One region of the Streptomyces sp. NPDC092369 genome, then DNA from elsewhere that is predicted to be linked to it. Evidence: riboswitches for the same ligand, from Rfam matches in the RefSeq annotation. Region 1 holds a riboswitch; each other region holds the start of a gene.
The links. Region 1 has a riboswitch for thiamine pyrophosphate ahead of thiO (glycine oxidase ThiO). Riboswitches for the same ligand answer to the same signal wherever they lie in the genome.
Positions count from the first base shown of each region.

Region 2: another riboswitch for thiamine pyrophosphate. It lies ahead of ACIQI8_RS17750 (thiamine ABC transporter substrate binding subunit); the one in region 1 lies ahead of thiO (glycine oxidase ThiO).
Region 3: another riboswitch for thiamine pyrophosphate. It lies ahead of thiC (phosphomethylpyrimidine synthase ThiC); the one in region 1 lies ahead of thiO (glycine oxidase ThiO).

Region 1 covers NZ_JBIVQP010000002.1:446,033-456,616, reverse strand. The annotation lists gene pknB (Stk1 family PASTA domain-containing Ser/Thr kinase) at 1-1,719, opposite strand, end outside; gene ACIQI8_RS11705 (thiazole synthase) at 1,838-2,632, opposite strand; gene thiS (sulfur carrier protein ThiS) at 2,636-2,836, opposite strand; gene thiO (glycine oxidase ThiO) at 2,833-3,987, opposite strand; TPP riboswitch at 3,985-4,096, opposite strand; gene ACIQI8_RS11690 (hypothetical protein) at 4,150-4,500, shown strand; gene ACIQI8_RS11685 (NAD(P)/FAD-dependent oxidoreductase) at 4,533-5,780, shown strand; gene ACIQI8_RS11680 (Rv2175c family DNA-binding protein) at 6,015-6,386, shown strand; gene thiE (thiamine phosphate synthase) at 6,526-7,173, shown strand; gene metF (methylenetetrahydrofolate reductase [NAD(P)H]) at 7,349-8,272, shown strand; gene ACIQI8_RS11665 (hypothetical protein) at 8,329-9,309, shown strand; gene ACIQI8_RS11660 (phytoene desaturase family protein) at 9,342-10,584, opposite strand, start outside.
Region 2 covers NZ_JBIVQP010000003.1:187,431-198,014, forward strand. The annotation lists gene ACIQI8_RS17740 (ABC transporter ATP-binding protein) at 1-576, opposite strand, end outside; gene ACIQI8_RS17745 (ABC transporter permease) at 637-2,238, opposite strand; gene ACIQI8_RS17750 (thiamine ABC transporter substrate binding subunit) at 2,292-3,371, opposite strand; TPP riboswitch at 3,368-3,475, opposite strand; gene rlmN (23S rRNA (adenine(2503)-C(2))-methyltransferase RlmN) at 3,514-4,620, opposite strand; gene ACIQI8_RS17760 (hypothetical protein) at 4,762-5,127, shown strand; gene ACIQI8_RS17765 (phosphatidate cytidylyltransferase) at 5,194-6,315, opposite strand; gene frr (ribosome recycling factor) at 6,315-6,872, opposite strand; gene pyrH (UMP kinase) at 7,020-7,778, opposite strand; gene tsf (translation elongation factor Ts) at 7,968-8,804, opposite strand; gene rpsB (30S ribosomal protein S2) at 8,943-9,908, opposite strand; gene ACIQI8_RS17790 (murein hydrolase activator EnvC family protein) at 10,178-10,584, shown strand, end outside.
Region 3 covers NZ_JBIVQP010000005.1:230,773-241,356, reverse strand. The annotation lists gene ACIQI8_RS29410 (cupin domain-containing protein) at 1-284, shown strand, start outside; gene ACIQI8_RS29405 (DUF5326 family protein) at 477-689, shown strand; gene ACIQI8_RS29400 (IclR family transcriptional regulator) at 1,708-2,421, shown strand; gene ACIQI8_RS29395 (SsgA family sporulation/cell division regulator) at 2,532-2,969, shown strand; gene ACIQI8_RS29390 (YibE/F family protein) at 3,195-5,051, opposite strand; TPP riboswitch at 5,123-5,322, shown strand; gene thiC (phosphomethylpyrimidine synthase ThiC) at 5,315-7,135, shown strand; gene ACIQI8_RS29380 (hypothetical protein) at 7,221-7,691, shown strand; gene ACIQI8_RS29375 (hypothetical protein) at 7,740-8,231, shown strand; gene ACIQI8_RS29370 (sensor histidine kinase) at 8,357-9,577, shown strand; gene ACIQI8_RS29365 (response regulator) at 9,589-10,263, opposite strand; gene ACIQI8_RS29360 (hypothetical protein) at 10,413-10,584, opposite strand, start outside.

The DNA.
Region 1 (10,584 bases):
CGTCACCGTGTCGCCCTCGCCGGCCTGGCTGTCGGCCTCCGGGGTCTGCGCGGCGACCTGGCCCTCGTCGTACTCGGAGTTGACCCGCTCGGCGGCGACCTCGACCTTCAGGCCCGCCTCCTCCAGGTCGGCCTTCGCGTCGTCCAAGTCCTCGCCGGTGACGTCCGGGACGTCGACCGCGCTGCCCTTGCTGACCTTCAGCGCGATCGCCGCGCCGGCGTGCCGCTCGGTGCCCTCCGCCGGGTCCGTGGAGATCACGGCACCCTTGGGGACGTCGTCGTCGAACTCCCGGGTGACCATGCCCGGTTCGAGGCCGTCCGTCTTCAGCCGGGCCTTCGCCTTGTCGAGGGCGTAGCCCTTCAGCGAGGGGACCGGCACGATCTCCGGGCCGTCGGAGATCGTCAGGGACACCGAGGCGTTGTCGCGGATCCGGGTGCCGGGCACGGGGTCCGTGCTGATGACCGTGCCCCGCTTCACCGTGTCGCTGTAGGCGTGCTTGACCGACCCGAGGTCCAGACCGGCGTCGCTGAGCTGCTCGCTCGCCTGGACCTGTGTCTTCGCCAGCACCGCCGGGACCTTGGTGAACTGGCCGGAGTTGATGTACCAGAGGCCCGTGCCGACGCCGAGGACCAGCAGGATCGCGACGACGATCGCGAGCGGCCCGCGCCGGACACCGCGGCCCGTGCGCCGCCTGGGCGGCAGGGGCGGGGGCGAGGCCAGCACGCTGGTGTGGTGCAGGTCCCGCCGTTCCTCGTCCTCGTTCACCGGCAGCCGGCGTGGCACGGTCAGCGAGCGCGGGATCACGCTCGTACGGTCCTCGGCGATGTCCCGGTCCGTCGTGAGCGCCTGGGGCGGGATCGCGTCGAGCTGGTCCTCGCGGAGGGCGGCGCGCGTCTCACGGGCGTGCGCGAGCAGCGCCACCGCGTCGTAGGGGCGCAGCTCGGGGGTGCGGGCGGTGGCCGTGGCGACCAGCTCGTCCAGCTCGTACGCCAGACCCGGCACGACGGCCGAGGGCGGGGGCACGTCCTCGTGGATGTGCTTGTAGAGGACGGTGGCGGGGGAGTCGCCGTAGTGCGGGCGCTCGCCGGTCAGCATCTCGTACAGGACGACACCGCACGCGTACACGTCGACGCGGGGGTCGGCGGTGCCGCGCTCGATCTGCTCGGGCGCGAGGTAGGAGACGGTGCCGAGGACGGCGTTGGTGGTGCTGGTGACCGTGTCCACGGAACGGACGAGCCCGAAGTCGGCGACCTTGACCCGGCCGTCGTCCCCTATGAGCACGTTCTCCGGCTTCATGTCCCGGTGCACGAACCCCGCGCGGTGCGCGGCGCCGAGCGCCGCCAGCACCGGCTCCAGGATGTCCAGGGCGGCGCGCGGCTGCAGCGCCCCGCGCTCGCGCAGCACGTCGCGCAGGGTGCAGCCGGCGACGTACTCCATGGCGAGATAGACGTACGATCCCTCGGCGCCCTGGTCGAAGACCTGCACCACGTTCGGGTGGGCCAGCCGGGCGACCGACTTGGCCTCGCGGATGAACCGGTCGACGAACGAGACGTCGGCCGCGAGCGCGGGGTGCATCACCTTCAGCGCGAGCACGCGGTCGAGGCGGGTGTCCACGGCCCGGTAGACCGTGGCCATCCCGCCGACCGCGATCCGCGCGTCCACGCGGTAGCGCCCGTCGAGCACCTGCCCGACCAGAGGGTCCTGAAGGGTCGTATCCACGCAGGTGAGTGTACGAGCCGGGACCGACAGGCCTCTCGGTTCGGGCGATTTCGGGGCGTTACTGCAGCCGAGCTGTGACGGACGTCCCACCGGATTCCGGCCATGCTCGAACGTGTGTTCAGAACGCGGGGCGCTCCGGATCCAGCCGCGCCAGCCCCTCCGTCGGGGACGAGGCGTCCGCGAAATGGCGCCGGGGAATGCGCCCCGCGAGGCGGGCCAGCCGCCCCGCCTCCACCGCGTGCCGCATCGCCTCGGCCATCAGCTGGGGCTCCTGCGCGCGGGTCACCGCCGAGGCGAGCATCACACCCGCGCAGCCCAGCTCCATCGCGAGCGCCGCGTCCGAGGCGGTGCCCGCGCCCGCGTCCAGGATCACCGGCACGCGCGCGTGCTCGACGATCAGCTGGAAGTTGTGCGGGTTGCGGATGCCGAGCCCGGAGCCGATGGGCGAGCCGAGCGGCATGACCGCCGCGCAGCCGACGTCCTCCAGCTTGCGGGCGAGGACCGGGTCGTCGTTCGTGTAGGGCAGCACCGTGAAGCCGTCGTCGACCAGGGTCTCGGCCGCGTCGAGCAGTTCGATCGGGTCGGGCAGCAGGGTGCGCTCGTCGGCGATGACTTCAAGTTTGACCAGATCGGTGCCGAGCGCCTCGCGCGCGAGGCGGGCGGTGAGGACGGCCTCGCCCGCGGTGAAGCAGCCGGCCGTGTTGGGCAGCACCCGGATGCCGAGCCGGTCCAGGACCGACAGCACCGAGCCGTGCACCGAGGGGTCCACGCGGCGCATCGCGACCGTCGTGAGCTCCGTGCCGGAGGCCACCAGCGACCGTTCCAGGACGTCCAGGCTGGGGGCGCCTCCGGTGCCCATGATCAGGCGGGAGGTGAAGGACGTACCGCCGAGGACGAAGGGGTCGTCGGCCATGGGTCAGCCTCCTTGGACGGCGGTGAGGACCTCGACGCGGTCCCCCTCGGCGAGGGACGTCGAGGACCACTGCCCGCGCGGGACGACGGTCTCGTTCAGGGCGGCGGCCACTCCCGAGGGGGCCGGGGTGAGGGCGCGTACGACGGTGTCGAGGGCCGTGCCGGGAGCGAACTCCCGGGACTCCCCGTTGACGGAGATGTTCATGCGGGCTGCTCCAGGAGCGCGAAACGCTTCGGGGTGAAGGGGCGGGCCTCGTCCGGGAGTTCACCGGTGGCGAGGGCGTGCGCCAGGGCGTCGCCGGTGACCGGGGTCAGCAGCACGCCGTTGCGGTAGTGCCCGGTGGCCAGCAGCAGCCCGGCGAGGGCGGTCGGGCCGAGCAGCGGGGCGTTGTCGGGGGAGCCGGGGCGCAGTCCCGCGCGGGTCTCCGTCAGCGGCAGCTCGGTGATGCCGGGGACCAGCTCGTGCGCGTCCCGCAGCAGCTCGTACACCCCGCCCGCGGTGACCGTCGTGTCCCAGCCCAGCTCCTCGCTGGTGGCGCCGACGACCAGCTCGCCGTTCTCGCGCGGCACCAGATAGACGTGGCTGCCGCGGACCATCGCGCGCACGGTACGGCTCAGGAAGGGCGCGTAGCGCCGCGGCACGGTGAGCCGCAGCACCTGGCCCTTCACCGGGCGCACCGGCGGCAGCACCTCGTCCGGCACCCCCGCGAGCCGCCCGCTGAGGCTGCCGGCGGCCAGCACGACCTGGTCCGCGTCCAGTTCGGTGCCGTCCGCGGTGGTGACCCCGGCGGCCCGGTCCCGTACGACCCGCAGGCGCTCGGTCCAGGTGCGGTGGAAGGTCACGCCGGCCCGCTCGCAGGCGGTCACCAGCGCGCCTGCCAGGCGCCGGGGGTCGATCTGGTGGTCGCCGTCGACACGCAGACCCCCGCGCACGCCCGGCGCGAGCATCGGCTCCAGGCGCCGGCATTCGCGCCCCGACAGCCACTCGGACTCCAGGCCCGACTGCCGTTGCAGGGCGTGCAGTTCGCGCAGATGGGCGCGGTCGTCGGCGTCCAGCGCGACGGCGAGCGTGCCGCAGCGGCGGTAGCCGAGGTCGTGGCCGGTGAGGTCGGTCAGCTCGGCCGCGAAGTCGGGATAGCGGCGGGCCGAGGCGAGGTTCAGGCCCAGCAGGGTCTGCTCGCCGTAGTGCAGCTCCGTGACGGCGGCCAGCATGCCGGCGGCCACCTGGGCGGCCCCGCCGCCGGGTTCGGGGTCCACGACGGCCGTCGCGAAGCCGCGCTGCGCGGCCCGCCACGCCGTGACCAGGCCGATGATTCCGCCCCCGATGACGAGGACGTCTGACGTACGTGACGACATGGGCGTCCAGCCCCTCCCTTCGCCGGCATGACCCGGATCAGGTTCGTACGGTCGGAGGCCGCCAGCCTCCCTCTCAGCCCGGTGCGTCCGGGCTCCCGCGAGTGCTTGTACGTTGGCCAGCCTAGCCCTTGATTCCGCGCCTCTGTAAGGGAGCCTTCCGCCATGGCCCGCTCGCTGGACGGCCTCGTCCTCGCCCCCGTCGCCGACCAGTCCGCAGGTCAGGTGGGTACCCGCACCCGCTTCACCTACCACGAGAAGGACGGCGAGATCTGGGCCGAGTACGCGGGCGGCGACGTCGTGCGCGGGCACCTCGTGGGCACTCGGTCAGGTGACCGGCTGGACTTCCGGTACGTGCAGCTGAGGACGGACGGGACGACGGCCTCGGGGCACTGCGTGTCGACGGTGGTGGAGACGCGGGACGGGCGCGTGCGCCTTGAGGAGACCTGGGAATGGGAGTCGGCGGCGGGCAGCGGGACGAGTGTTGTGGAGCAGGTCACTGAGCACGACTCCTGACTGACGATTTGTCAGGTGTCTATGGTGATCAGGTGAGCGAGCAGACGCGGGACAGCGAGCGGACGCGGGAAGAGGGCGCGTCACCGAAGCGGCGCGTGGTCGTCGTCGGCGCGGGCATGGCCGGGGTGCAGACCGCGGTCGCCCTCCGGGAACAGGGCTTCACCGGCGCTGTCACCGTGCTCGGCGCCGAACCCCATCAGCCCTACGACCGGCCGCCGCTGTCCAAGGCCGTCCTGCTGGGCAAGGCCGAGGGCTCCGCCTTCGACGTCGACTTTGAGGCGCTCGGCATCGAACTGCGCCTGGGCCGCGAGGTGTTGGGCGTCCGCCCCGCCGACCGGGAACTGGACACGGAGGCAGGACCGGTCCCGTACGACGTCCTGGTCCTGGCCACCGGCGCCGAACCGATCCGGCTGCCCGGCACCGACGGCGTGCCCGGCGTGCACCTGCTGCGCACCCTGGACGACGCCGAGCGGCTGCGCCCGGTGCTCGCCCGGCAGCACGACATCGTGGTCGTCGGCGCGGGCTGGATCGGCGCGGAGTTCGCCACCGCCGCGCGCGAGGCGGGCTGTGCGGTGACCGTCGTCGAGGCCGCCGACCGGCCGCTCGCGGGCGCGCTGCCCGCCGAGGTCGCGGAGCCGATGGCCGCCTGGTACGCCGACGCGGGCGTCACGCTGCGTACGCACGCACGCGTGGAGCGCGTCGAGCCCGGGGAGGTGGTCCTCTCCGACGGCTCCCGGCTGCCCGCGGGCGCGGTCGTCGTCGGCATCGGCGCCCGTCCCGCCACCGGCTGGCTCACCGGCTCCGGCATCGCACTCGGCGCCCACCGCGAGGTCCTCGCCGACGACCGCCTGCGCACCTCCACGCCGGACGTCTACGCGGTCGGCGACTGCGCGTCCTTCCCCTCGGGGCGGTACGGCGAGCGCCTGCTGGTCCACCACTGGGACAACGCCCTCCAGGGCCCGCGCACGGTCGCCGCGAACATCGTGGGCGAGGCGCCCGTGGTGTACGACCCCGTCCCGTACTTCTGGTCGGAGCAGTTCGGCCGCTTCGTCCAGTACGCCGGCCACCACCCGTCCGCCGACACGCTGCTGTGGCGCGGCGACCCGTCCGGACCCGCCTGGTCGGTGTGCTGGCTGCGCGAGAACCGCCTGGTCGCCCTGCTGGCGGTGGGCAGGCCGCGGGACCTGGCGCAGGGGCGGCGGCTGATCGAGGCGGGGGCCGAGATGGACCCGGGACTACTCGCGGACGCGGGGCGCCCGCTGAAGGCTGCGTTGGTCTGAGGCCGCGTTGGTCTGAGGCCGTGTCGGTCTGAGGCCGTGTCGGTCTGGGGTCCTGCCCTTTCCGGGGTCCTGCCGGTCCGGAGCAGCTCCGGTCCGGAGAGTGCGTCGGTCCGGAGCCGCGCCGGTCCGGAGCTGTGTCGGTCCGGAGAGTGCGTCGGCCCGAGGCCGTTGGAAAACCGCAGGTGGAAGGCGGCTGGCTTCCGACTGTCAGTCCGGGATGGCAGGCTTGTCGTCGTGACCGAGATTGACGCAAAGATCGATGCTCTCGTCCCCGCGTGGCTCACGCTCCCCGACATCGCCGAGCAGTTCGGCGTCGAGGTGACGCGTGTGCGGCAGCTGGTCAAGGACGGCCAGCTCATCGCCGTACGCCGTGGTGAGAACCGCGCGCTGCACGTCCCCGCCGCCTTCATCGACACGGTCGAGCAGAAGGTCGTCAAGGGCCTGACCGGGACCCTGACGCTGCTGCGGGACGACGGCTTCACGGACGAAGAGATGCTGGAGTGGCTCTTCACGCCCGACCCGAGCCTGCCCGGCACCCCCGCACAGGCCCTCGCCGAGAACCGCGGTACGGAGGTGAAGCGCCGCGCCCAGGCGCTCGCCGTCTGACGGGCACTACTGACCGACGGGCCGGGGCGGGCAAGGGGCCACGGCCGTGGCCGACCGCGGCCTCGGTGCGCGGCGGCGACCTCGTCCGACGGTCGCCGCTCCGCACCGCATGCCGCCGAACCCCGGGAGGGACCCGCACATGTCCGACACCGCACGCGCAGAGCTAGCCGACGCCCGTGTCTACCTCTGCACGGACGCCCGCAAGCGCCAGGGCGATCTGCCGGAGTTCCTCGACGCCGTGCTGGCAGGCGGCGTGGACATCGTGCAGTTGCGCGACAAGGGCATGGAGGCGGCCGAGGAACTGGAGCACCTGGCGGTCCTCGCCGAGGCCTGTGCCCGGCACGGCAGGCTCCTCGCGGTGAACGACCGCGCGGACGTCGCCCATGCCGCAGGTGCCGACGTCCTCCACCTCGGCCAGGGCGATCTCCCGGTCCCCGCGGCCCGCGCGATCCTCGGTGACGACGTCCTCATAGGCCGCTCCACGCACGCGGAGCCGGAGGCCGAGGCCGCCGCCGTCCAGGAGGGCGTCGACTACTTCTGCACCGGCCCCTGCTGGCCCACCCCCACCAAGCCCGGCCGGCACGCCCCAGGACTCGACCTGGTCCGGCACACCGCCGCCCTCGGCACAGACCGCCCCTGGTTCGCCATCGGCGGCATCGACCTCGGCAACCTCGACGAGGTGCTGGCGGCCGGCGCCCGCAGGGTGGTCGTCGTGCGGGCGATCACCGAGGCCGACGATCCCGGGGCAGCGGCGGCGGAGTTCGCGAAGCGGCTGCGGGAGGCGTGAGGGGACGGGTGGTCCGCGGGAGACCGCGGGGCCGCCCGGCCGTTGCCCGGTCGCCCGCCCGATTGCCTGCCCGGGTGTCCGTTCGGTTGTCCGATGGGTGGACAACCGGCAGACAATCCGGGCAAATATCCGGCATCCGGTTGGGTGACCGCCGCCCCCTGGTTAACCTGCGGGTATGGCTCTCGGAACCGCATCCACCAGGACGGACCACGCACGCACCGTGCGCGACATCCTGGCGTCCGGCAAGACGACGTACTCGTTCGAGTTCTCGGCGCCGAAGACCCCCAAGGGGGAGCGGAACCTGTGGGGCGCGCTGCGGAGGGTCGAGGCGGTCGCCCCGGACTTCGTCTCCGTGACGTACGGCGCCGGCGGCTCCACCCGCGCGGGCACCGTCAAGGAGACCCAGCAGATCGAGGCCGACACCACGCTCACCCCGGTCGCCCACCTCACCGCGGTCAACCACTCCGTCGCCGAACTGCGCAACATCATCGGCCAGTACGCCGACGCGGGGATCCGCAACATCCTCGCGGTGCGCGGCGATCCGCCCGGCGACCCCATGGCCGAGTGGGTGCCGCACCCGCGGGGCCTGACCTACGCGGCCGAACTGGTGCGGCTCATCAAGGAGTCCGGCGACTTCTGCGTCGGCGTCGCCGCCTTCCCGGAGATGCACCCGCGCTCCGACGACTGGGACAGTGATGTCGAGCACTTCGTCGACAAGTGCCGGGCCGGCGCCGACTACGCCATCACGCAGATGTTCTTCGAACCGGAGTCGTACCTACGCCTGCGCGACCGGGTGGCCGCCGCAGGCTGTGCCACCCCCGTCATCCCCGAGGTGATGCCGGTCACCAGCGTGAAGATGCTCGAACGGCTTCCACAGCTCAGCAACGCGGCGATCCCCTCCGTCCTGAAAGAGCGGATCCTCACAGCAAAAGACGATCCGGCCGCTGTACGCTCCATTGGGATCGAATTCGCCACGGAGTTCTGCGCGCGGTTGCTGGACGAAGGCGTGCCAGGACTGCACTTCATCACGCTCAACAACTCCACGGCGTCCCTGGAAATCTACGAAAACCTGGGCCTGCACCACCCCCCGCGGGCCTAGACCGGCCGCACAGACATACGACACACTGCGTAGCGGCCACTGGGAGAGGGGCGTACATGGGCTGGACGGTCCTCTACATCGCGTTCGGCATCGTCGCGCTATGGCTTCTTGGCGAGGTGCTGCTGCAGTACAAGGCGCGGCTGCGCTGGCGACTGCTCGCCTTCGTCGGCTTCCTCGGCGTCGTGCTCGGGGTGCTGATCCCCTCGGTCATCGTCATCGGACTGGGTGCCGCCGCGTTCGCGGTCGGGCAGACCTACGTCACGCTGTCGTTCCGCCGCGGCTTCGCCTCCGGCTGGGCGGTCAGCCGACCGGGCGCCGGTGATGACTCCAAGCGCCGCCGCGGCGAGCCCGACCTGGACCCGAACCTGGAGGTCTCCGACCTGCAGTCGGCCGACAGCGGTTACGGGGACGGCGGTTACGGCGACGAGCGGGCGGCCTACCGCCAGGACGCCGACGACTTCGACCGCGACGACGTCTTCGCACCGGCCCGCTCCGCGCAGCCCACGGCCGCCGAGTCCACCGCGGTCTACGAGCCGCAGCCGCTGCCCGACGACACCGGTTCCTACGGTGTCTACAGCGACGCCGCGTACGCCGCCGCCAACAACAACGACCAGTCCGGCGCCTACCCCGGCCAGGACCAGTACGCGACGGCCGCCCAGGGCGCCGACCAGAACTACGCGTACGACTACTCCGGCTACGACCAGCAGCAGTACGGCTACGACACCACAGGGCAGCAGCAGTACGCCGCCTACTCCGACCCGTACATCGGCACCCAGGCCTACGGCGGCGGGTACGACGCCGGCTACGACCAGTACGGCCAGCAGCAGGGCTACAGCCAGGACCAGTACGGCAACACCAGCTACGGCACGGACACCCCGGGCAACGGAGTGTGGGTCCCGCAGCAGCGCACCGACGAGTCCTACGGCGGCGAACTCCCGCCTGAGCAGGGGTACGGCTACCAAGACAGCGGCCAGGGTCAGCACGACGGCCAGGGCCAGCAGCAGCACGGGTACGACGAGCAGCAGTACCGTTTCTGACGTCTCAGCAGCGCTGCCTTCCGGGGCTCACCTCACTGCGAGCCCCGGAACTCCGGTCCCTCCACGATCAGTCCGGCCACCAGCGCGCCCGACATGCCCGCATGCGCGAGCCCGCCGCCCGGATGCGACCAGCCGCCGACGGTGAACAGACCGGGCAGGGCGGTGGTGTTGGCGGGGTGCAGCAACGCGCCGCCGGCAGCGGCCAGCGCGGGCGCCGGTACGGCTCCGTCTGCCACGCCGGTCGCGTCTGCTATGTCGGCAGGGGTGCGCACCTCGTGCCACAGCAGACGCTCTCGCAGCTCCGGTACGACCCGCTCGGCGACGTCGATCAGGTGCTGGGCGTGCGGCTCGTAGCCCTCGAACTCCGCTTGGACGGCGTCGAGTTGGGCCGGTACCACTGCCGTGAGCGTGATCGCCTCATGGTCGGCGTCCGGGACCAGGGCTGGATCGTCGGGGCGCAGGACGGTGACCGTGGGTCTGGTGACCGGCCCGGACGACGTGCCGGTGTTGGTGCCCGCGCCCGTGCCGAACAGCAGCTCCAGCTCCCGCTCGCGGTCCTCCGCGTGCACGACGGTCCGATGCGCCGTCCCCTCCGGCCGCCCGCCCCGCAGTGCCAGCAGGACCGACAGGCGGCTCGGCAGCCCGCGCTGCGGCGGGACCTCGCCGTCACCCCGAACCGCCGTACCCCGCATCCGGTCCAGCACGTCGGGCGCGACACCGGCGACCACGAAGTCGGCCTCCGCCACCGACCCGTCCGCCAACTCCACGCCCGCCGCCCGGCCGTCCTTCTCCAGGATCCCGGTGACCTCGTTGCCGAAGTGGAACTCGACCCGGCGGGCCAGGCACCGCTCGTACACCGCGCGCGCCAACTCCCGCAGCCCGCCCCGGACATACCAGGTGCCGAAGGCATGGTCGAGGTACGGCAGGACGGCCGCGCTCGCCGGAGCGACCCGCGGATCCAGGCCGTAGGCGAGCGCGTGGCTCTCCAGCAGGGCGGTCAGCCGGGGGTCGCGCAGCTCCCAGGCGCCGATCTCGGCGAGCGTGGCCGCCCGCCGGGTGCGCAGCAGCCGCTTGTGGGGGACCGAGGGGTAGGGCTCGCGCTCGCCCAGCACCGACCAGTCGGACCACAGGGGCTCCTCCAGGAGGGGCCGGCGGGTGCGGTCCCAGGCCTCGCGGGCCCGCACCAGGAAGTCGCCCCAGCGGTCGCCCGCGCCCGCGCCGAGCGCCTCGTCGAGGGCGGTGACCGCTCCCGCGCGCGAGGCGTTCGGCAGCGTG
Region 2 (10,584 bases), on a different contig from region 1:
GTCGTGGGTCACGGCGAGCACGGTGGTGCCCAACCGGCCGAACAGCTCCCGGAGTTCGACCACCAACCGCTCCCGCAGGGACCGGTCGAGCTGTCCGAGCGGCTCGTCCAGCATCAGCAGCCGTGGCCGGGGCGCCAGCGCACGGGCGAGCGCAACACGCTGCTGCTCGCCGCCGGAGAGCGAGCCAACGGCCCGACGCCCGGCGCCCGGCAGTCCGACGAGGTCGAGCAACTCCCGTACCCGTTCCGCCTGTTCGCTCTTCGAGGCGCCGTGCATCCGCAGCCCGAAGGCCACGTTGCCGCCCACGTCCCGCTGCGGGAACAGCTGGTGGTCCTGGAACATCAGGCCCACGCCCCGCCGGTGCGCCGGCACCCCCGCCTGGTCGTGCCCGTCGAGCAACACCCGTCCGGCGGTGAGGGGTTGCAGGCCCGCCACCGCCCGCAGCAGCGTCGACTTGCCGCTGCCGCTGGGCCCGAGCACGCACACGATCTCGTGCTCGGCGACATCGAGGCCGACGGCGTCGAGCACGGCCCGCTCACCGAACCGCACGGTCGCGTCCTCAAGGCTCAGCAGCATGCTGGGCCTCAGCGGCATGTTCGGCGTCAGCGGAATGTTCGGCCGAATGTCCGACGGCATCTAGAACTCCCCCGTCCGGTCCGTGCGGAGCCGCTCAAGGATCAGCAGCGCCACCGCGCACACCACCATCAGAATCGTCGAAAGGGCCATCGCCTGGCCGTAGTTGAGGTCGCCGGGCCGTCCGAGCAGCCGCGCCACCGCGACCGGCAGCGTGGGGTTGTCGGGCCGCGCGATGAACACCGTCGCCCCGAACTCGCCCAGCGACACCGCGAACGCGAACCCGGCCGCGACCAGCAACGCCCGCCGCACCAGCGGCAGATCGACCTCGCGCCACACCCGCCACGGCGAGGCCCCGAGCACCGCCGCCGCCTCCCGCAGGCGCCCGTCCACGGCCCGCAGCACGGGCAGCATGGTCCGTACGACGAAGGGCACGCCCACCAGTGCCTGGGCCAGCGGCACCAGGACCCAGCTGCTCCGGAGGTCCAACGGCGGCTCGTCCAGGGCGATCAGGAAGCCGAACCCGACGGTCACCGCGGACACCCCGAGCGGCAGCATCAGCAGCGCGTCGAAGCCCCGCACCAGCCGGCCGGCGTCCCGCCGGGCGAGGGCCGCGGCGGCGAGACCTCCGATCAGTACAGCGATCCCGGTCGCTGCGAGGGCGTATCCGAGGGAGTTGCCGACCGCCTCGATCGGCGGGACGAGGAAGGTCCCGCCGTCGTCGGAGGTGAGGGCCCGGTAGTAGCCGAAGTCCGGGGCGTCCAGGGAGCGTTGCACCAGCACGGCCAGCGGCAGCACGAGGAGGACCAGGACGGTGGCGAGGACACCGGCCAGCAGCGCCCACTGCCGGGCCCCGCGCGGCCGGTGCGCCGTCACGGACGCGTCCACCAGCCGCAGCGCGGTCTCCCGCCGCCGTACGGTCCAGGCATGCACGGCGAGGATCGCGCCGACCGCGACGAACTGCACGATCGTGAGGACGGCGGCCGTGGAGAGGTCGAAGATCTCGGAGGTCTGCCGGTAGATCTCCACCTCCAGGGTGGAGAAGGTCGGTCCGCCGAGGATCTGCACCACCCCAAAGGAGGTGAAGGTGAACAGGAAGACCATCAGCGCGGCGGCGGCCACCGCGGGCGCCAGCGCGGGCAGCACGACCTTGCGCCAGGCCCGCAGCGGCGAGGCGCCGAGCATCCGGGCGGCCTCCTCCTGCCGCGGGTCCAGCTGCGCCCACAACCCGCCCACGGTCCGTACGACGACCGCGTAGTTGAAGAAGACGTGCGCGAGCAGGATGGCCCAGACGGTCGTGTCCAGGCGTACGCCCCACAGCTCGTCGAGGAGTCCGCCGCGCCCGACCAGCGCCAGGAACGCCGTGCCGACGACGACCGTCGGCAGCACGAAGGGGACGGTGACGACCGCGCGCAGGACGTGTTTGCCGGGGAAGTCGTAGCGGGCGAACACGTGAGCGCCGGGCAGCGCGATCGCCAGCGTGAGCGCGGTGGAGGCGAGCGCCTGCCAGGTGGTGAACCACAGCACGTGCCGGATGTCGGACTGCCCGAGGACGTCGACGATCCGGCCGAACTGCCATACCCCGTCGACCTTGAGGCCGCGCGCGACGATCGCGGCGACCGGCCAGGCGAAGAAGACGCCGAAGAACGCGACGGGCAGGGCCATGAGCCCGAGCCGCGCCGCGTTCCCCGTACGGCCCGCGCGAACCGCGGGGCCGGCTACTTCAGTACGAGTGACGTCCACGACTTGACCCACTGGTCGCGGTCGGCGGCGATCTTGTCGGGGGCCACGGTCTCGGGATCCTTCGCGGCAGGCCCGTACTCGGTGAACTCGGCGGGCACGGCCGCCCCCTTGAGCACCGGGTAGACGAACATGTTCAGCGGCATGTCCTCCTGGAACTCCCTGGAGACCAGGAAGTCGATGAGCGCCTTGCCGCCCGCGGTGTTCTTCGCGTTGCTGAGCAGGCCCGCGAACTCGATCTGCCGGAAGCAGGTGCCCGTCGCGACCCCGGTCGGCGCGGTCGTCGGCTTGGGGTCGGCGTAGATGACCTCGGCGGGCGGCGAGGAGGCGTACGACACGACGAGCGGCCGGTCGGCCTTGGCCTTCTTGCCGCCGGCGGAACCGGAGAACTCCTCGTTGTAGGCCTGCTCCCAGCCGTCGACGACCTTGACGCCGTTCGCCTTGAGCTTCTTCCAGTAGCCCTCCCACCCGTCGTCGCCGTACTTGGCGGCCGTGCCGAGCAGGAAGCCGAGGCCGGGCGAGGAGGTGGCCGCGTTCTCGGTGACGAGGAGGTTCTTGTAGGCGGGCTTGATCAGATCGTCGTAGGACGTGGGCGGGGCCAGCTTGTGGTCGGCGAAGTACTTCTTGTCGTAGTTGACGCAGATGTCGCCGTAGTCGATGGGCGTCACCCGGTGCTTGCCGGCGTCGAGTTGGTACGCGCTGTCGACCTGGCCGAGCCCCTTGGCCTCGTACGGCTGGAACAGCCCGTTGTCCAGCGCTCGGGACAGCAGGGTGTTGTCGACGCCGAAGAAGACGTCGCCCTGGGGGTTGTCCTTGGTGAGGATGGCCTTGTTGACGGCCTGTCCGGCGTCGCCGTCCTTGAGGACCCGCACCTTGTACCCGGACTTCGTCTCGAAGTCCTGGAGCACGCTCTTGGAGACGGCCCACGAGTCGTGGCTGACGAGCGTGACGGTCTTGGAGCCGGCGGACGAGCCGCTGCCGCCGTCGGACGATCCGCACGCGCAGAGCGTGACGAGACCGAGGCAGACGACGGCAGCCCAGTACTTCTTGCTGTTCACAGTGATGACCGAACTTCCTACCCAGAATGACCTGGGCGAGGTTCAGAGGGTCTGCGGCCCGGTTGCCGCACTCTCAGCGCTGTCGCGCTCCCCTGTCGGATATGAAGATGTCGCATATGAAGATGTACGTACGGAGTAAAGATTACCGCTCGGTGGCCGCCAGCTGGCCACAGGCCCCGTCGATCTCCTGACCACGGGTGTCCCGGACGGTGACCGGCACCCCGTGCGCCGCGATGGCCTCGACGAACGCCTTCTCGTCCTCGGGCCGGGACGCGGTCCACTTCGAGCCCGGGGTCGGGTTCAGCGGGATCAGGTTGACGTGCACGGGCTTGCCCCGCAGCAGCCGGCCCAGCCGGTCCCCGCGCCAGGCCTGGTCGTTGATGTCCCTGATGAGCGCGTACTCGATGGACAGCCGGCGCCCGCTCTTCTGCACGTACTCGAACCCGGCGTCGAGGACCTCGCGCACCTTCCACCGCGTGTTCACGGGGACGAGGGTGTCGCGCAGTTCGTCGTCGGGCGCGTGCAGCGAGATCGCGAGCCGGCACTTGAAGCTCTCGTCGGCGAACCGGTGGATGGCGGGCACAAGCCCGACCGTCGACACGGTGATCCCGCGCTGCGACAGCCCGAGCCCGTCGGGGGCGGGATCGGTGAGCGCGCGGATGGACTGCACGACCCGCTTGTAGTTGGCGAGCGGCTCGCCCATCCCCATGAAGACGATGTTGGACAGCCGCGCCGGCCCGCCGGGCACCTCTCCGTCCCGCAGCGCCCGCATCCCGTCCACGATCTGGTGGACGATCTCGGCACTGGACAGATTCCGGTCGAGCCCCGCCTGCCCGGTGGCACAGAACGGACAGTTCATCCCGCAGCCGGCCTGCGAGCTGATGCACATGGTCACCCGGTCCGGGTACCGCATCAGCACCGACTCGACGAGCGTCCCGTCGAACAGCCGCCACAGCGTCTTGCGGGTGGTGCCCTCGTCCGTCGACAGATGCCGCACGACCGTCATCAGCTCGGGCAGCAGCGCGTCCCGCAGCTTCTCCCGCGAGCCGGCCGGGATGTCGGTCCACTCCGCCGGGTCGTGCGCGTACCGCGCGAAGTAGTGCTGCGAGAGCTGCTTGGCACGGAACGGCTTCTCCCCGACCTCGGCCACGGCGTCCTTGCGCTCGGCGGGAGTGAGATCGGCGAGATGCCGCGGCGGCTTCTTGGCTCCGCGCGGGGCTACGAAAGTGAGTTCTCCGGGTGCAGGCATAACCCATCCAGTGTCGCAGATCCCCCGGTGTAGCCCGCTCCACTGTGGATACGGGTGCCTACGTCATCGTCCCGGCACCCCTCCCCCCGGAATCGTGGAGCCCACAGAGCAGCACCCGAGCCTTCCACGAGGGGACCGTCCATGGCCGCCGACCTCCGCCGCCGACGCCGTATCACCACCATCGCCTCCGCCGTGGCAGCCGTCGCCCTGACCGTCGGGCTCGCCACCGGGTGCGACCCCGACGACCCGGATGCCCTCGGCGACTCGCTGGACTGCGCACGGACCTACGACGACTTCGTCGACGGCCTCAGGGCGATCCACGAGACGCCCGACTCCCAGCAGCTCGACGAGATCGAGGTAAGGACCGACGACAGCGAGGTCGGCAAGGCCGTGCGCGACCTGAACAAGGCGATCGCGGACTACAACAAGGCCGTGCTGCACGGCGAGCACCCCGACTCCGACGCGATCGACAAGGCGGCCGACGAGTTCAAGGACGTCTGCTCGTAGAACCCCCGTAGAACACACGGGAGCCCCCGCCCGACGAGCAGGCGGGGGCTCCGGCGGTTCGATCCGTCAGCCGGACCCCACGAACAGCACCAGCAGCAGCCACACCACCGGAGCCGTCGGCAGGAGCGAGTCCAGGCGGTCCATGATGCCGCCGTGGCCCGGCAGCAGCGTGCCCATGTCCTTGATGCCGAGGTCCCGCTTGATCATCGACTCGCCGAGGTCGCCCAGCGTGGCGGTGGCCGCGACCGCGAGGCCCAGCAGCAGGCCCTGCCACCAGGTGCCGTCGTCGATCAGGAACTGCATGAGCAGCGCCCCCGCCACCATGGCGAAGGTCACCGCGCCGAACAGCCCCTCGCGGGTCTTGCCGGGGCTGATGCGCGGCGCGAGCTTGTGCCGGCCGAACCGCCAGCCGACGGCGTACGCGCCCGTGTCGCTCACCACGGTCAGCACCAGGAACGTCAGGACGCGCCAGGCCCCGTCGTCGGCCATCAGCATCATCGCGACGAACGTGGCCAGGAACGGCACGTAGAAGGCCGCGAAGATGCCCGCCGTGACGTCCTTGAGGTAGCCCTCCGGCGGCTCCGTCATACGCCATACGAGGACGGCGAGCGATGTGAGCGCCATGGCGACCCAGGCGCCCTCGGCGCCCCGGACATACCCGGCGACGACCATCGCCGCGCCGCCGAGCGCCAGCGGGACCAGGGGCGCCTTGATGCCCTTGCGCTCCTGGAGCCGACTGGTCAGCTCCCACAGGCCGACGACGACGGCGACCGCTATCACCCCGACGAAGGCGGCCTTGACGACGAACAGGGACGCGACGATCACGGCACCGAGCCCGACGCCGACTCCTATGGCCGCACCCAGGTCGCGTCCCGCGCTCTTCTTCTGCGGGCGGGGCGCCGGCTGCGGGGCGTCGGACATGGGCTCCGGATTCTGCGGCGCGGCGTAGGGCTGCGCCTGCGGCGATTCGTCGCGGAACAAGGGACCGCCCGTGTGAGCGGCCCCCCGGTCGTCATCCTGGTCTCCGCCGTACGCGGGTCCGTCGGGCACGATGGGCATGGGGCGAGTCTGCTGCGCCTTGGGCGCATCGTAGGCGGGACCCGCCGGGGCAGCCCCCTGGACAGGCCCCTGGTCGGACGGCCCCCAGTACCCGGTCTGCGGCGGCGCCCCCCAGGAAGAGTCGTTCATCAGACCTCGAGCAGCTCCGCTTCCTTGTGCTTCAGGAGCTCGTCCACCTGGGCGACGTACTTGTGCGTGGTGTCGTCGAGCTCCTTCTCCGCACGGCGGCCCTCGTCCTCACCGATCTCGCCGTCCTTGATCAGCTTGTCGATGGTGTCCTTGGCCTTGCGGCGCACCGAGCGGATCGAGATCTTGGAGTCCTCGGCCTTGGTGCGGGCGACCTTGATGTAGTCCTTGCGGCGCTCCTCGGTCAGCTCGGGGAACACCACCCGGATGATATTGCCGTCGTTGCTCGGGTTGACGCCCAGGTCCGAGTCGCGGATCGCCTGCTCGATGTTGCGCATGGCGGTCTTGTCGAACGGGGTCACCACGGCCATGCGCGGCTCCGGCACGGAGAACGAAGCCAGCTGGTTGATCGGCGTCGGCGCACCGTAGTAGTCGGCCACGATCTTGTTGAACATCGCCGGGTGCGCTCGACCGGTACGGATCGCGGCGAAGTCCTCCTTGGCGACCACGACGGCCTTCTCCATCTTCTCCTCGGCCTCGAGGAGGGTCTCTTCGATCACCACTTGCTCCTGCGTGTCTTGAGTGAGGCCCGGCTGCGGTTCCTTGTTGGGGCGGCGGCCGGCTGCGTCGCGTCTTCTTTCTGCACGGTTCCCGACCGGCAGGACATTGTCCATCCCCCGGTCAGGGTCCGTGGGTGGTGTTGCCCGTCAGTCCCGGCCGCCCTGTTCACCCACCAGGGTGCCGATCTTCTCACCCTTGACGGCGCGGGCGATATTGCCCTCGGCCAGAAGCTCGAAGACCAGGATCGGAAGCTTGTTGTCGCGGCACAGCGTGATCGCGGTCATGTCGGCGACCTTGAGGTCGCGGGTGATGACCTCGCCGTAGCTGAGGGAGTCGAACCTGACGGCCTCGGGGTTGGCCTTCGGGTCGGAGTCGTAGACCCCGTCCACGCCGTTCTTGCCCATCAGCAGCGCCTCGGCGTCGATCTCCAGGGCGCGCTGGGCGGCGGTGGTGTCGGTGGAGAAGTACGGCATGCCCATACCGGCGCCGAAGATGACCACGCGGCCCTTCTCCAGGTGACGCACGGCGCGCAGCGGGATGTAGGGCTCGGCGACCTGGCCCATGGTGATGGCGGTCTGCACCCGGCTGTCGATGCCCTCCTTCTCCAGGAAGTCCTGGAGGGCGAGGCAGTTCATGACCGTGCCGAGCATGCCCATGTAGTCGGAGCGGGCCCGGTCCATGCCGCGCTGCTGGAGTTCGGCACCGCGGAAGAAGTTGCCGCCGCCGATGACGACGGCGACCTGGGCGCCGTCCCGCACGACGGCCGCGATCTCACGCGCGATCTTGTGCACGACGTCGGGGTCGACACCCAGGCCCCCGCCGCCGGAGAAGGCTTCTCCGGACAGCTTCAACATGAACCGGCCGCGTACTTTGCCGTCGTCGCTCTTCTGGGGCTTGGTGGTCATGGGAGATCCCGCCTCTTTCACGTCGTGCGCATACAAAGAAGGCCACTGCCGGTGGGGTGTCGATCGCATCCCATGCTCGGCAATGGCCTCCTCGTCAGATCTGCTGTCGTCCGTCACGCGCGCGCGTGACGGCGTACCGGACGACTGCGTCCGACCCTATCGGGGCCGGGCGCCGATCGCGGCACGGACTCAGATGCCGACCTTGATGCGCGTGAAGCGCTTCAGGGTGACACCGGCCTCGTCCAAGACCTTCTGGACGGACTTCTTGGGGTCGAGCGCGTACGGCTGACCGAGCAGCGTGGCGTCCTTGAAGAAGCCGTTGACGCGACCCTCGACGATCTTGGCGATCGCGGCCTCGGGCTTGCCCTCGGCGCGGGTGGTCTCCTCGGCGACGCGGCGCTCGGTCTCGACGACCTCGGCCGGCACGTCCTCCTTGGCCAGGTACTTCGGCGCGAAGGCGGCGATGTGCTGGGCGATGCCGCGGGCGACCTCGGCGTTCGGCTTGTCGAACTCGACGAGGACACCGATCTGCGGGGGCAGGTCGGGCATCGTGCGGTGCATGTACGCGGTCACGAAGCCGTCGGCGAAGGCCGCGAAGCGGTCCAGGACGATCTTCTCGCCGAGGTTGGCGTTGGCCTCGTCCACGAACGCCTGGACGGTCTTGCCGGCCTCGATCTCGGAGGCGAGCAGGGTGGCCAGGTCGGCCGGAGCGGTCGCGGCGACGTGCTCGGCGATCTGGTTGGCGACGACCTGGAACTTCTCGCTCTTGGCGACGAAGTCCGTCTCGCACTTCAGCTCGACCAGCACGCCGGAGGAGTTGTCGTCGGCGATGACGGAGACCACGGCGCCGTTCTCGGCGGAGCGGCCCTCGCGCTTGGCGACGCCCTTCTGGCCCTTGATCCGGAGCGCCTCGACGGCCTTCTCGACGTTGCCGTCGGCCTCGTCCAGCGCCTTCTTGCAGTCCATCATGCCGGCGCCGGTGAGCTCACGAAGCTTCTTGACGTCGGCGGCGGTGTAGTTCGCCATGAGTCGTTAAGTCTTTCTCGAAGTCGGAAGATCTGCCCGATCCACGATCTACACGGAGATGTAGATCGCGAACCTATGGGTGAACGGCGGGGGCGTCACGAATGACCTCGTCCCCCGCCGTCCACCAACCCTGGCGGGTCAGGCCTGCTCGGCGTCCGCGGCCGGAGCGTCGGCGGCCGGAGCCTCGGCCGCGGGGGCCTCGACAGCCTCGGCGGCCGGCGCCTCGGGGGCCTCGACAGCGGCCTCGGCGGCAGCCGGAGCCTCGGCCTGCTCGGCGTCGGCGACCTTCTCGGTCTCGGCAGAGGTCTGCACCTCGGCCTCGTCCGCCTTCTTCTCGCCCTCGAGCAGGTCGCGCTCCCACGCGGCCAGCGGCTCGCCCGCGGCCTTGTCGCCCTTGCCCTCGGTGGCGACACCGGAGCGGGAGATGAGGCCCTCGGCGACCGCGTCCGCGATCACACGGGTGAGCAGGGTGACGGAGCGGATCGCGTCGTCGTTGCCCGGGATCTTGTAGTCGACCTCGTCGGGGTCACAGTTGGTGTCGAGGATGGCGACGACCGGGATGTTGAGCTTCCGGGCCTCACCGACCGCGATGTGCTCCTTCTTGGTGTCCACGATCCAGACGGCGCTGGGCACCTTGGACATCTCGCGGATACCACCGAGGGTCTTCTCCAGCTTGGCCTTCTCGCGCGAGAGCACGAGAAGCTCCTTCTTGGTGAGACCGGACGCGGCGACGTCCTCGAAGTCGATCTGCTCGAGCTCCTTGAGGCGCTGCAGACGCTTGTAGACGGTGGAGAAGTTGGTGAGCATGCCGCCCAGCCAGCGCTGGTTGACGAAGGGCATGCCGACGCGGGTGGCCTGCTCGGCGATGGCCTCCTGCGCCTGCTTCTTCGTGCCGACGAACATGACCGTGCCGCCGTGGGCGACGGTCTCCTTGACGAACTCGTAGGCGCGGTCGATGTACGACAGCGACTGGAGCAGGTCGATGATGTAGATGCCGTTGCGCTCCGTGAAGATGAAGCGCTTCATCTTCGGGTTCCAACGACGGGTCTGGTGACCGAAGTGGACGCCGCTTTCCAGCAGCTCCCGCATCGTGACGACGGCCATGGCCGTACTCCTTGGTGTTCTCGGTTGTGCCGCGGATGCCGGACGGCTTCCGCGCCTGACGCCCACATGCGCCGTGCCACGAGGGACCGAGGGGCGCTGACAGGGACCGTTGCCGGCCGCGTGTCGGGGCGTGCGAAGTCGACCCGGTGACCCGGATCGCCAGAAGAAGTGTACGGGACCCTGGAGGTACCGGGTGACGCCGCTGTCCACAACCGGTGAGTAGTCCACAGATCCCGGCCATGATCGCCGGATCACGGGACCGTTCCCGCATGCGAGAGACGCGAGATGTACGGCAGTGGAAGCGATACGTGCGCCTGGTGGGAGCCCTGCTACTGGCCTCGGCGACGGTCCTCCTGGCCCCGTGGGCCCGAGCGGACACCCGGCCACCGCTCCCCGCTCCGGGCGAGCGGGCTCCGGCGATCGCGCGAGCCTGGCCGGTGGGCACCCGCCCCTCCGTCCTACGCGGCTGGCAGCCACCGGCGACGGTGTACGGCCCCGGCCACCGGGGCGTGGACCTGGCCGCGGCCCCGGGCACCCCGGTACGCGCGGTCGCCGCCGGCCGCGTCTCCTTCGCGGGCCGGGTGGCCGGCCGGGGCGTGGTCTCCGTGGAACTGACCGGCACGGACTTGCGCACGACCTACGAGCCGGTACGGGCGTCGCTGAAGAAGGGCGATGC
Region 3 (10,584 bases), on a different contig from region 1:
AACGCGCCGCCAACGACGGCGCCTACCTCCAGTTTCTGCGCGAACGGAACATGTCGGTCGGCCTCTACGCGCTCGACGCGGGCGACCAGGACCCGCAGCGGCCGCACCAGCAGGACGAGGTGTACTTCGTGGTCAGCGGCCGGGCCGCGATCACCGTCGGCATGGAGACGACCCAGGTGGCGCGCGGCAGCGTCGTGTACGTGCCCGCGGGCGTGGCCCACAAGTTCCACCACATCAGCGAGGATCTGCGGGTCCTCGTGGTGTTCTCTCCGCCCGAGAGCTGAGGCCCTGACTCAGGGTTCCCTAGGGGATCGATCAGGGGAGGACAAGGGATGCCGGGCCCCCGCCGGGGCCCCTGCCGGCCCTAGCATCGAACGCAGGACAACTGGCAGGACAACAGAAGGATCCGGCGTCACAAGCCCGGGTCATCGACGGACCCGGCACCAGCGACGGGCGGAGAGGTAAGGACGACAGCTATGGGAGAGATCTTCTCGACACTGCCCTGGTGGGTGAAGTGGATCGCGGTGCCGGTCATCGCCCTGGTCGTGTTCGGCGGACTGATAGCGACCGTGGTCGGCTTCGTCATCGGACTGCTCTTCAAGGCGCTGGTGTTCGTGGCACTGGTCGGCGGGCTGATCTACGTCGTACGGAAGTTCACGTCGAGCTCCTCGTCGCGCAGCGACTGGTGAGGCCCGTGGGACACCGGTGATCGGTAACAGGAATCACCGGTTCCCTCGCGCGAGGGAAGTTTTCCGGCGGGCCGTCCGCGCGCGGTGACGGACGGTTAGAGTCCGGAATTCGACGCGGGGACGACCCCGCGAGCGGCGTACACCCCCACCCGTGTTCCCCCGCACGGACTGCCCCCTCGCGCTCCGGGAGTGACCTTTGGCCACGGCAGACACCGGCACCGCAACCACAACCCCCGCCTCAGCCCCCCACGCACCCCTAGCCACCTCCCCGCCGGCGGCCCCGCCCCCGGTACGCCCGATCCCGATCCGCCCACCCGCGCAGCCGGGCCCGTCGACACAGGAACGTGCGGCGAGGCCTCCGGCGGTTGAACAGGAGACAGTGCATCCCGTGTCGGGGCCCGCCGGTCCTTCGGAACCTGGGCGCGTGGGCTCTCGGGGATCCGGGCTCGCTGGTCCTCCGGGACCTGGCCCTGCGGGGTCCTCGGAATCCGAGCTCGCCGGTCCTTCGGGGCCGGGGCCCGCCAGGCCTCTAGGACCTGGGCGCGCGGGCTCTCGGGGATCCGGGCTTGCTGGTCCTCCGGGACCTGGGCCTGCGGGGTCCTCGGAATCCGAGCTCGCCGGTCCTTCGGGGCCGGGGCCCGCCAGGCCTCTAGGACCTGGGCACGTGGGGTCTCGGGAATCCGGGCACGTCAGTCCTTCGGAATCCGTGCTCACCGGTCCTTCGGAACCTGGGCGCGTGGGGTCTCCGGAATCCAGGCTCGCTGGTCCTTCGGGACCCGGGCCCGCCAGGCTTCCAGGACCTGGACCCGCGAGGTCTCCGGGATCCGTGCTCGCTGGTCCTTCGGGGCCCGGGCCCGCCAGGCTTCCAGGACCTGGGCCCGCGAGGTCTCCGGGATCCGTGCTCGCCGGTTCGTCGGGAACCGGGCACACAGGGTCCGCGGAATCCGGGCACGCGTCCCCAGCCCCGCACGCACACCCCCAGGCCGCCGCCACCCTCATCGGATCCGTCCAGCGGGCGATGCGGCTCCTGGAATGCGTCGCCGACCACCCGCACGGAGCCCCCGCCAAGCAACTCGCCCGCGAGACCTTCCTGGCCCTCCCGACGGCGTATCACCTGCTGCGCACCCTCGTGCACGAGGGCTATCTGCGCCGGGACAAGGGCCTGTTCTTCCTCGGTGACGCGGCCGAGCGGCTGAGCAGCAGCGCGGCCCAGCAGAAACGTCGCAGCACGATCGTCGACGCGCTGGCCCACTGGCGGGACGAGATCGGCGTGCCCGTGTACTACGCGGTGTACCGGGACGGCGAGATCGAGGTCATGTGCGTATCCGACACCCCGGGCAATCCCGCAGTCGAGGAATGGGCCGACTTCCGCGAGACCGCGCACGCGCACGCGATCGGGCAGTGCCTGTTGTCCCAACTGGACGAGGACGCCCGCCGCGACCACCTCAGGCGCTACCCCGTGCAGTCGATCACCCCGTACACCGTCCGTGACGACCACACCCTGCTGAGGCGGCTGGAACGGACGCGGCGGATGGAGCCGGTCGTCGAGCGGCAGGAGTACGCGCTGGGCACGGTCTGCGCCGCGATCCCCATCACGGTGGGTGCGACGGCGGCCACGATGGCCATTTCCCTGCCCTCGCACCAGGCCGATCGGCTGGCGGCCGCGACCCGGCAACTGCAGAGCGAAGTAGGGCGGTTGCTGGGGTCCCTGGCGATCTCTATCAGTATCTGAAAACTCACTCCTTGTGATCTGTCGCCTACTTTAAGCAAGATGCCAGCAGTGTCAGAGCGATCATTCCTGGCCAATCGGTGGCATATGACGGGGTAGTGACGGGGTAGGCGATGCGCGAGTCCGTACAGGCAGAGGTCATGATGAGCTTCCTCGTCTCCGAGGAGCTCTCCTTCCGTATCCCGGTGGAGCTGAGTTACGAATCCTGCGATCCCTATGCCGTGCGGCTGACCTTCCATCTGCCGGGTGACGCCCCGGTGACGTGGGCCTTCGGCCGCGAGCTGCTGATCGACGGGGTGGGCCGGCCGACCGGAGAAGGGGACGTACGGGTCTCGCCCGCCGACCCCGACTCCCTGGGCGAGCTGCTGATCCGGCTTCAGGTCGGCGGCGACCACGCGTTGTTCCGGTCGTCGACGGCGCCGGTCATCGCCTTCCTCGACCGCACGGACAAGCTGGTGCCGCTGGGCCAGGAGGGTTCGCTCGCCGACTTCGACGCTCATCTCGACGAGGCGCTGGACCGGATCCTGGCGGAGGAGCAGAGCGCGGGCTGATCGGGTGTCTCGGGGTCGGGGCGTGCGGTGGGTGGCAAGCGTTCGGACAGTGCGGCGCTCCGGGGTTGTGCAGTAACGCTTCTTCTCCGTCCCCTGCCCCCTTGCTGCCTGCCGGCGGAGGGCCCGCGACCGTCGTGGCAGCGCCACCAGCCCCCCAGCCCTACCAGCCCCACCAGCCCCGCCCGTCCGCTCGGCCTGCCTACGAAGGCCGTGTTTCTCGGCCGCTCAGCGCTTGCGGCGGCGGCCGTGTCCGGTGCGGGTCTGGATGGGGGCGGTGTCGGTGGTCACGTGGTTCGGGGCGGGCGCCGGGCCGCTCGGGCCCGTGGGCGCCACCGTGGCCGTCGCTCCGGCCTTCTCCGCCGTCGGGCGGTCCGCCGAGACCACCAGGGCCGCCAGGAGCGTGGTGACCGGCACCGAGGCGACCAGGCCGATCGAGCCGACCAGGGTGCGCACGATCTCCTCCGCCACCAACTCGCTGTTGGCGACCGCCCCGACGCTGCTCTGGGCGATGGAGAAGAGCAGCAGCAGCGGCAGCGCGGCGCCCGCGTAGGCGAGGACGAGCGTGTTGACCACGGACGCGATGTGGTCGCGGCCGATCCGGATGCCCGCTCGGTACAGTCCGCGCCAGCCCATCGAGGGGTTGGCCTCGTGCAGCTCCCACACCGCCGAGGTCTGGGTCACCGTCACGTCGTCGAGGACACCGAGCGAGCCGATGATGACGCCCGCGAGCAGCAGACCGCTCATGTCGATCGACGGATACAGGCCATGGATCAGCCCGGTGTTGTCGTCGGTGTTGCCGGTGAGCGCGGCCCAGCCGATGAACTGCGAGCCCAGGACGCCGATCAGCACCAGGGAGATCAGCGTGCCCAGCACCGCCACGGATGTCCGGGCGGACAGGCCGTGGCACATGTAGAGGGCGATCAGCATGATGGCGCTGGACCCGATCACCGCCACGAGCAGCGGGTTCGAGCCCTGGAGGATCGCGGGCAGGATGAAGAAGTTCAGGATCATGAAGCTGATCGCCAGCGCGACCAGGGCCATGACGCCGCGCAGCCGCCCCACCACCACGACGGCGAGCGCGAAGATGCCGGCGAGCACGCCCATCGGGATCCGGCGGTTCACGTCGGTGACCGAGTACTGCAGGTCCTTGGGCGCCGAGGGCTCGTAGGCGACGACGACCTTCTCGTCCTTGTGCAACTGCCGGGACTGGTCCGGCTGCACGATCTCGGTGAACGCGCGGCCCTTGTCCTTGCCGGTGTCGACGCGGATGGTCGCCTTCTTGCAGGTGCCGTCCTCCTCCTGTTGGGCGGAGCTGCCCTCGGCGGTGGAGGTGTCCCCGGTCGACGACCCGGACGAGGCGTTCACCGACTTGCAGCTCACGCTCTGGATCTTGGTGACCGTCGCCTGCTGGGTCTGCCGGTCGAAGCCGACGCCGGTGCGCTCGTGCGCGGGGGCGCCACCGGGCCACAGCACGACGAGCCCGACCACCACGGCCGCGGTGAACGGGATCAGGATCGCGGCGATGACCTTGCGCAGGTGCTTGGAGACGGGGGCCGCGGGGCCGTGGCTGTGACTGTGCCCGTGACCCCCGCCGGAGCCGGAGCCGTGCCCGTGTCCATCGCCGGGATTGGGCTCATGCCCGTGCCCGTGCCCGTCACCTGGACCCTGGCCGGGACTGTGGTCGTGCCCGGCGCCGTGACCATGGTCGTCCCCGGCGCCATGACCGTGGCCGTGCCCGGCGTCCGAGTGGGGTCTCCGGTCGGGCCCGCCACCCGAGGGGGGCCGCTGACCGCGCCCGTCGCCCGAGTTGGGCCGGGGGCCTTGCCCTCCGCCGAAGAGGCTTCCAGAACCTTCGCTGAAGTCGTCACCCGAATTGGGGTCGAAACCACCGCCGTATCCACGGCTGTTGCCGTCGCCGTACCCCCGGCTGTCGGCGCCCCCGTCACCCCTGGCGGCGCCGTCGTGCCCTGCACCCCCGCCGTATCCACGGCCCCCGCCGGGGCCGCGACCGGGGCCACGACCGGGGCCCGGGCCGCGGCGCGGGTCCGGTGGCGGGTAGGGAGGCTGATTCGTGGTGGTCACCGCCCGATCATCGCAAGAACGAAAGAGGCCCTCTGTTCACCGCGCCCGAATTGACGCTAGCGTGGAGGCACCTTTGCACACGCGGGAGCTCGGAGCACCGGGCTGAGAGGGCGCTGACCTCCGTCCCAGCGATGTTTCACGTGGAACGTCAGTCGACGAAGTTCGAGTCGAGTGATGTTTCACACGAAGCGTCGACAGACGGAAGCCGCTGCGTCGACCGCTGAACCTGTTACCGGGTAATGCCGGCGTAGGGAGTAGGTCTCATGACCATCAAGGACGCACGCACGCCTGTCTCCAGCCAGGACGAACAGCCCATAGAGGGCCAAAAGTCCACGGAGACCGGGAAGTCCATCGGCTGGCACAAGGGGTATGTCGAGGGCTCGCGCCCCGATCTGCGCGTGCCGGTCCGTCAGGTGCACCTCACCAACGGGCAGTCGGTCACCCTGTACGACACCTCCGGCCCGTACACCGATCCGTTCGTCGACACCGACGTCCGCCGAGGACTGGCGCCACTGCGCGAGAACTGGGTCATCGCCCGCGGCGACACCGAGGAGTACGCGGGTCGTCCCGTCCGCCCCGAGGACGACGGGATCAAGCACACCTCGCCGCGGGGCGGTCTGCGCAACCTCGACGCGGTCTTCCCCGGCCGACCGCGCCAGCCGCGCCGCAGCCGCGACGGCAGCGCGGTCACACAGCTCGCCTACGCGCGACGGGGCGAGATCACACCCGAGATGGAGTACGTGGCCATCCGGGAGAACGTCGAGCCCGAGGTGGTCCGCGAGGAGATCGCGGCGGGCCGCGCCGTGCTGCCGGCCAACGTCAACCACCCGGAGATCGAGCCGATGATCATCGGCAAGCGGTTCCTGGTGAAGGTCAACGCCAACATCGGCAACTCCGCGGTCACCTCCTCCATCGAGGAGGAGGTCGAGAAGATGACCTGGGCGACCCGCTGGGGCGCCGACACGGTCATGGACCTGTCCACCGGCCGCAACATCCACACCACCCGCGAGTGGGTGCTGCGCAACTCCCCCGTCCCCATCGGCACGGTGCCGCTCTACCAGGCGCTGGAGAAGGTCGACGGCCGGGCCGAGGAGCTGACCTGGGAGATCTACAAGGACACGGTCGTCGAGCAGGCCGAGCAGGGCGTGGACTACATGACGGTCCACGCGGGCGTGCGCCTCCCGTACGTCCCGCTGACCGCCAACCGCAAGACCGGCATCGTCTCGCGCGGCGGCTCGATCATGGCCGCATGGTGCCTCGCGCACCACAAGGAGTCGTTCCTGTACGAGAACTTCGAGGAGCTGTGCGAGATCCTCGCCGCCTACGACGTCACGTACTCGCTGGGCGACGGACTGCGGCCCGGCTCGATCGCGGACGCCAACGACGAAGCGCAGTTCGCGGAGTTGAGGACTCTCGGGGAACTCAACACGATCGCGAAGCGTTTCAACGTACAGACCATGATCGAGGGCCCGGGACATGTCCCGATGCACAAGATCAAGGAGAACATCGACCTTCAGCAGGAGATCTGCGATGAAGCTCCGTTCTATACGCTCGGCCCGCTGACCACGGACGTCGCGCCCGCGTACGACCACATCACCTCCGGCATCGGCGCGGCGATGATCGCCTGGTGGGGGACGGCGATGCTCTGCTACGTCACGCCCAAGGAGCATCTCGGTCTGCCCAACCGTGACGACGTCAAGACCGGCGTCATCACCTACAAGATCGCCGCCCATGCCGCCGACGTCGCCAAGGGACACCCCGGCGCGCAGGACTGGGACGACGCGCTGTCCGACGCCCGCTTCGAGTTCCGGTGGGAGGACCAGTTCAACCTCGCCCTGGACCCGGTCACGGCACGGGAGTTCCACGACGAGACGCTCCCGGCGGAGCCGGCCAAGACGGCCCACTTCTGCTCGATGTGCGGGCCGAAGTTCTGCTCGATGAAGATCAGTCAGAGCATCACAGCCCAGTTCGGTGGTACTGCGGCGGCCGGGGCGACCGCCGAGGAGGTCGCTGAGGGGATGCTGCAGAAGTCGAAGGAGTTCGCGGCGAGCGGGAACCGCGTGTACCTGCCGCTGGCGGACTGACGTCCGTGGATTGGCGCTGTCCCGGAGGGCGAGTGCCTTCGGGACAGCGCCATCGTGCGTTCGGGGACGAGGGGGAGGCGGAGTCTTGATCGTTGTGAAGGTGACGGCCGAGGCACAGTCGCTGGCGTGGGACGGCGATGATCTGGTCGACGTGGTGGGTGGTGGTCGCCGCTGGGGTCCGGACGGCGTGGAGCACAGTGGCCCGGTCGTCCGTAGCTTTCCCTTCGACCGGAGCGTCGTCTCCCCGTCCGGCCGCTACTCCGTCGTCTACGCCGAGCGCGGTACCAAGGCCCTGCTGCTCGAGGGTGACCGGCTCGTCCGTGAGCTGAACCGCAGTTACTACCAGGCCGATGTCTTCGACTATCCGGTGGCGCTGGGGGTGTTGCGGGACGGCCGCGAGGTTCTGGTGCACTGCCCGGAGGAGTACAACGTCCTGGAGATCGAGGACGCGGAGTCGGGAGAGCGGCTCACCGAGGGCGAACGCGATCCGAAGGACGTCTTCCACTCGCGACTGGAAGTGAGCCCGGACGGGAGACACCTGCTGTCGGCCGGATGATTCTGGCATCCGTACGGGATTGTCGAAGTCTTCGACCTGGCAGGTGCGTTGACGGACCCTGCCGTGCTCGACGGCAATTGTGTGCTGCCCTCGGACGCGGGCATCGACGATGAGGTCGTCTCGGCCTGCTGGCTCGATGGCGACCGCATGGCTGTGGCGACCGGGGAGCCGGCTCACGACGACGAGGGGTTCCTTGTCACAAGCCCAGGGCAGTTGGGCGTCTGGTCGCTCTCCGCGAGCCGGTGGATCCATCGCAGCCGGGTCGATTTCTGCGTCGGCACTCTGATCGCGCGCGGCGACACGGTCGTCTCGCTGTACGGGCATCCCCGGCTGATCGATGTCACGACGGGTGCCGTGGTGGCGGAATGGCCCACGGTGGAGGTGCCCCGGAGAGACGGCAGCTACGGGGTCACGCACATTCCGACGCCCGTCGCCGCCCTGCACCCGGACGGCACCCGCCTGGCCGTGGCCCAGCCGGAGAGCATCGCGATCATCGCACTGCCGGAAAGGGAGGAGTCGCAACTGCCGACCCAGGACTGAAGCTGCCTTCGATGAAGGCCTCCTGCCGATCGCCGACCGGGGCCGACCGTCCGGGCCCGACCCCCACCCGCCTGTCGGTCATTCGGCCGACACCGGATCGGATCCGCGCTCCTACGCTGAACCGCGTGGACTGGAAACTCCTGCTCAACCCGGCCGCCGGTCGGCTGCTCAAGGTCAGCAGTCTGATCGCGTTCGTGCTCACCTGGGCCGCGGACCTCGCCCTGCTCGACAGATGTGCCGATCCCTACGGGTCGCCCACCACCTGGCTGCCCGTGTACGTCACCGGTCCGCTGGTCGGGCTGCTCGCCCTCGGTCTGCCGCGCTCGGCAGGACTGGTCAAGCGGGTCGTCGCCGCGGTGGCGATCTCGCTCGCGACGACCGTCTGGACCATGGTCGAGCCCTCCGGCCTGGAGTGGTGGGGGGCGCTGGAGACCGCCGGGCTGCTCGTCCTCGTCGTGCACACCACGGGGCACGCCTGGCGGCCGGGGCTCGCGACCGCGTACACCCTCACCGTGACCGTGGCGATTCTCGCGGTGCCGCTGCGCAGCGGATCACGCGGGGCGTTCGCCGCCGGCGGTTACGTCCTGACCATCGCCCTGGCGATCTGCGTCGTCATCGGCTGTGCCATCCGCTCCCTGGAGGTCCGCAGGGAACGCGCCGTGCACGACGTACGCCAGGCCGAACGCCTGGCACTGGCCCGCGATCTGCACGACCTGATCGCCCATCACATGACCGGCATCATCGTCCAGGCCAACGCCGCGCTGACCATCAAGGCCACCGCCCCCGACAAGGTGGAGCCCATCCTGCGCGAGATCACCCGGTCGGGGACGGAGACCCTGGAGTCGATGCGCCGCCTGGTGCGCGTCCTGCGTGAGGACAACCACGCGGCCCTGCGCCCCGGCGACCTGCTCACCGAACTCGCCGACCTGGTCTCCGCCCACTCCACCGCCGCGGGCGGGGGCACACCGGCCCAGTTGGAGGTCACGGCGGCGGCCCGTACCGCCCGGCTCAGTCCCGAGGTCGAAGTCTCCGTGCAGCGGCTGGTCCAGGAGGCCCTCACCAACGTCCGCCGCCACGCCCCGGGCGCCCGCACCACCGTCCACCTGGACGTCGACCGTGCCTGGCTGGAGGTGACGGTCACCAACACCGTGCCCGGTCACCGGGCCGCCGTACCCGCCGGTGGTCGCGGCGGTTTCGGTCTGCTGGGTCTGCGCGAACGCGTCGAGGCCCTGGACGGCACGCTCAGCACCGGTGCCCTCCCCCACGGCGGTTGGCAGGTCCAGGCCGCCTTCCCTCTGGCCGTGCCTGCCGACAGCACCCTCCAGGCCGACCGGCCCGGGCGCTGACCCGCCGGCCGTCACCGGGGCCGGTGCACCGCCCCGTGCTCCCACGCCCACGCGGCGACCTCCACCCGGTTACGGGCGTCGAGCTTGGCCTGAATGCGCGCCAGATACGTCTTCACCGTCGACAGCGACAGAAACAGCTCGTCACAGATCTCCTGATTCGTCCGCCCCACCGCGACCAGCCGCACGATGTCCAGTTCCCGCCCGCTGAGCCCGCCGACCCCCGCGTCCTCCGGCGCCGACCCCCGCTCGTTCTCCTCCAGCCGCCGCAGCAGCCGCACCGTCACCGCGGGCGACACCAGCGCGTCCCCCCGGGCCGCGGCCTGCACCGCCTCCACCAACAGCCCGGGCGAGGCGTCCTTGAGCAGAAACCCGCACGCCCCGTCCCGCAGCCCGATCCGTACGTAGTCGTCCTGGTCGAAGGTGGTGATCAGTACCACGTTCAGCGGATCGGCCACTCCCGGTCCCGCCAGCTGCCGCACCACGTCCAGCCCGTCGAGGCGGGGCATGCGGATGTCGGTCAGCACGACGTCCGGGCGCAGCCGGCGGGCGAGTTCGACGCACTGGACACCGTCGGCGGCTTCCCCGACGACGTCGATGTCCGGCTGCGCCCCGAGGATCAGAGCGAACCCGGTGCGTACCAGTTCCTGGTCGTCGGCGATCACCACAGTGATCCGTGTATCGGCCACTGCCTGTTCCTACCACGGCGTGAGCGACGCTCGCGTCGACCGTGCCCACGCTTCTCGTGCGCGGCTGTCGGTCATTCGGCCGACAGAACGGGTGTTCGGCTTGCGCTCCCCCGAAGGGGTATGTCGAGGCGGAGGGCGCAAGCCGAGGGTTACTCCGGCTGGTGGTCCGGGCCTCCGAAGTCCGGACTGGTGTAGTCCGGGCTCGTGAAGCTCGGGCGTGGACCGGCGGCCGGGCCGTCGTCCGGACTGCTGAAACCCGGGCGGTCGTAGCCGAGGTGCGGGATACGGCCGGTCGGCGCCGACGGTGCCGTGGGGTGCAGG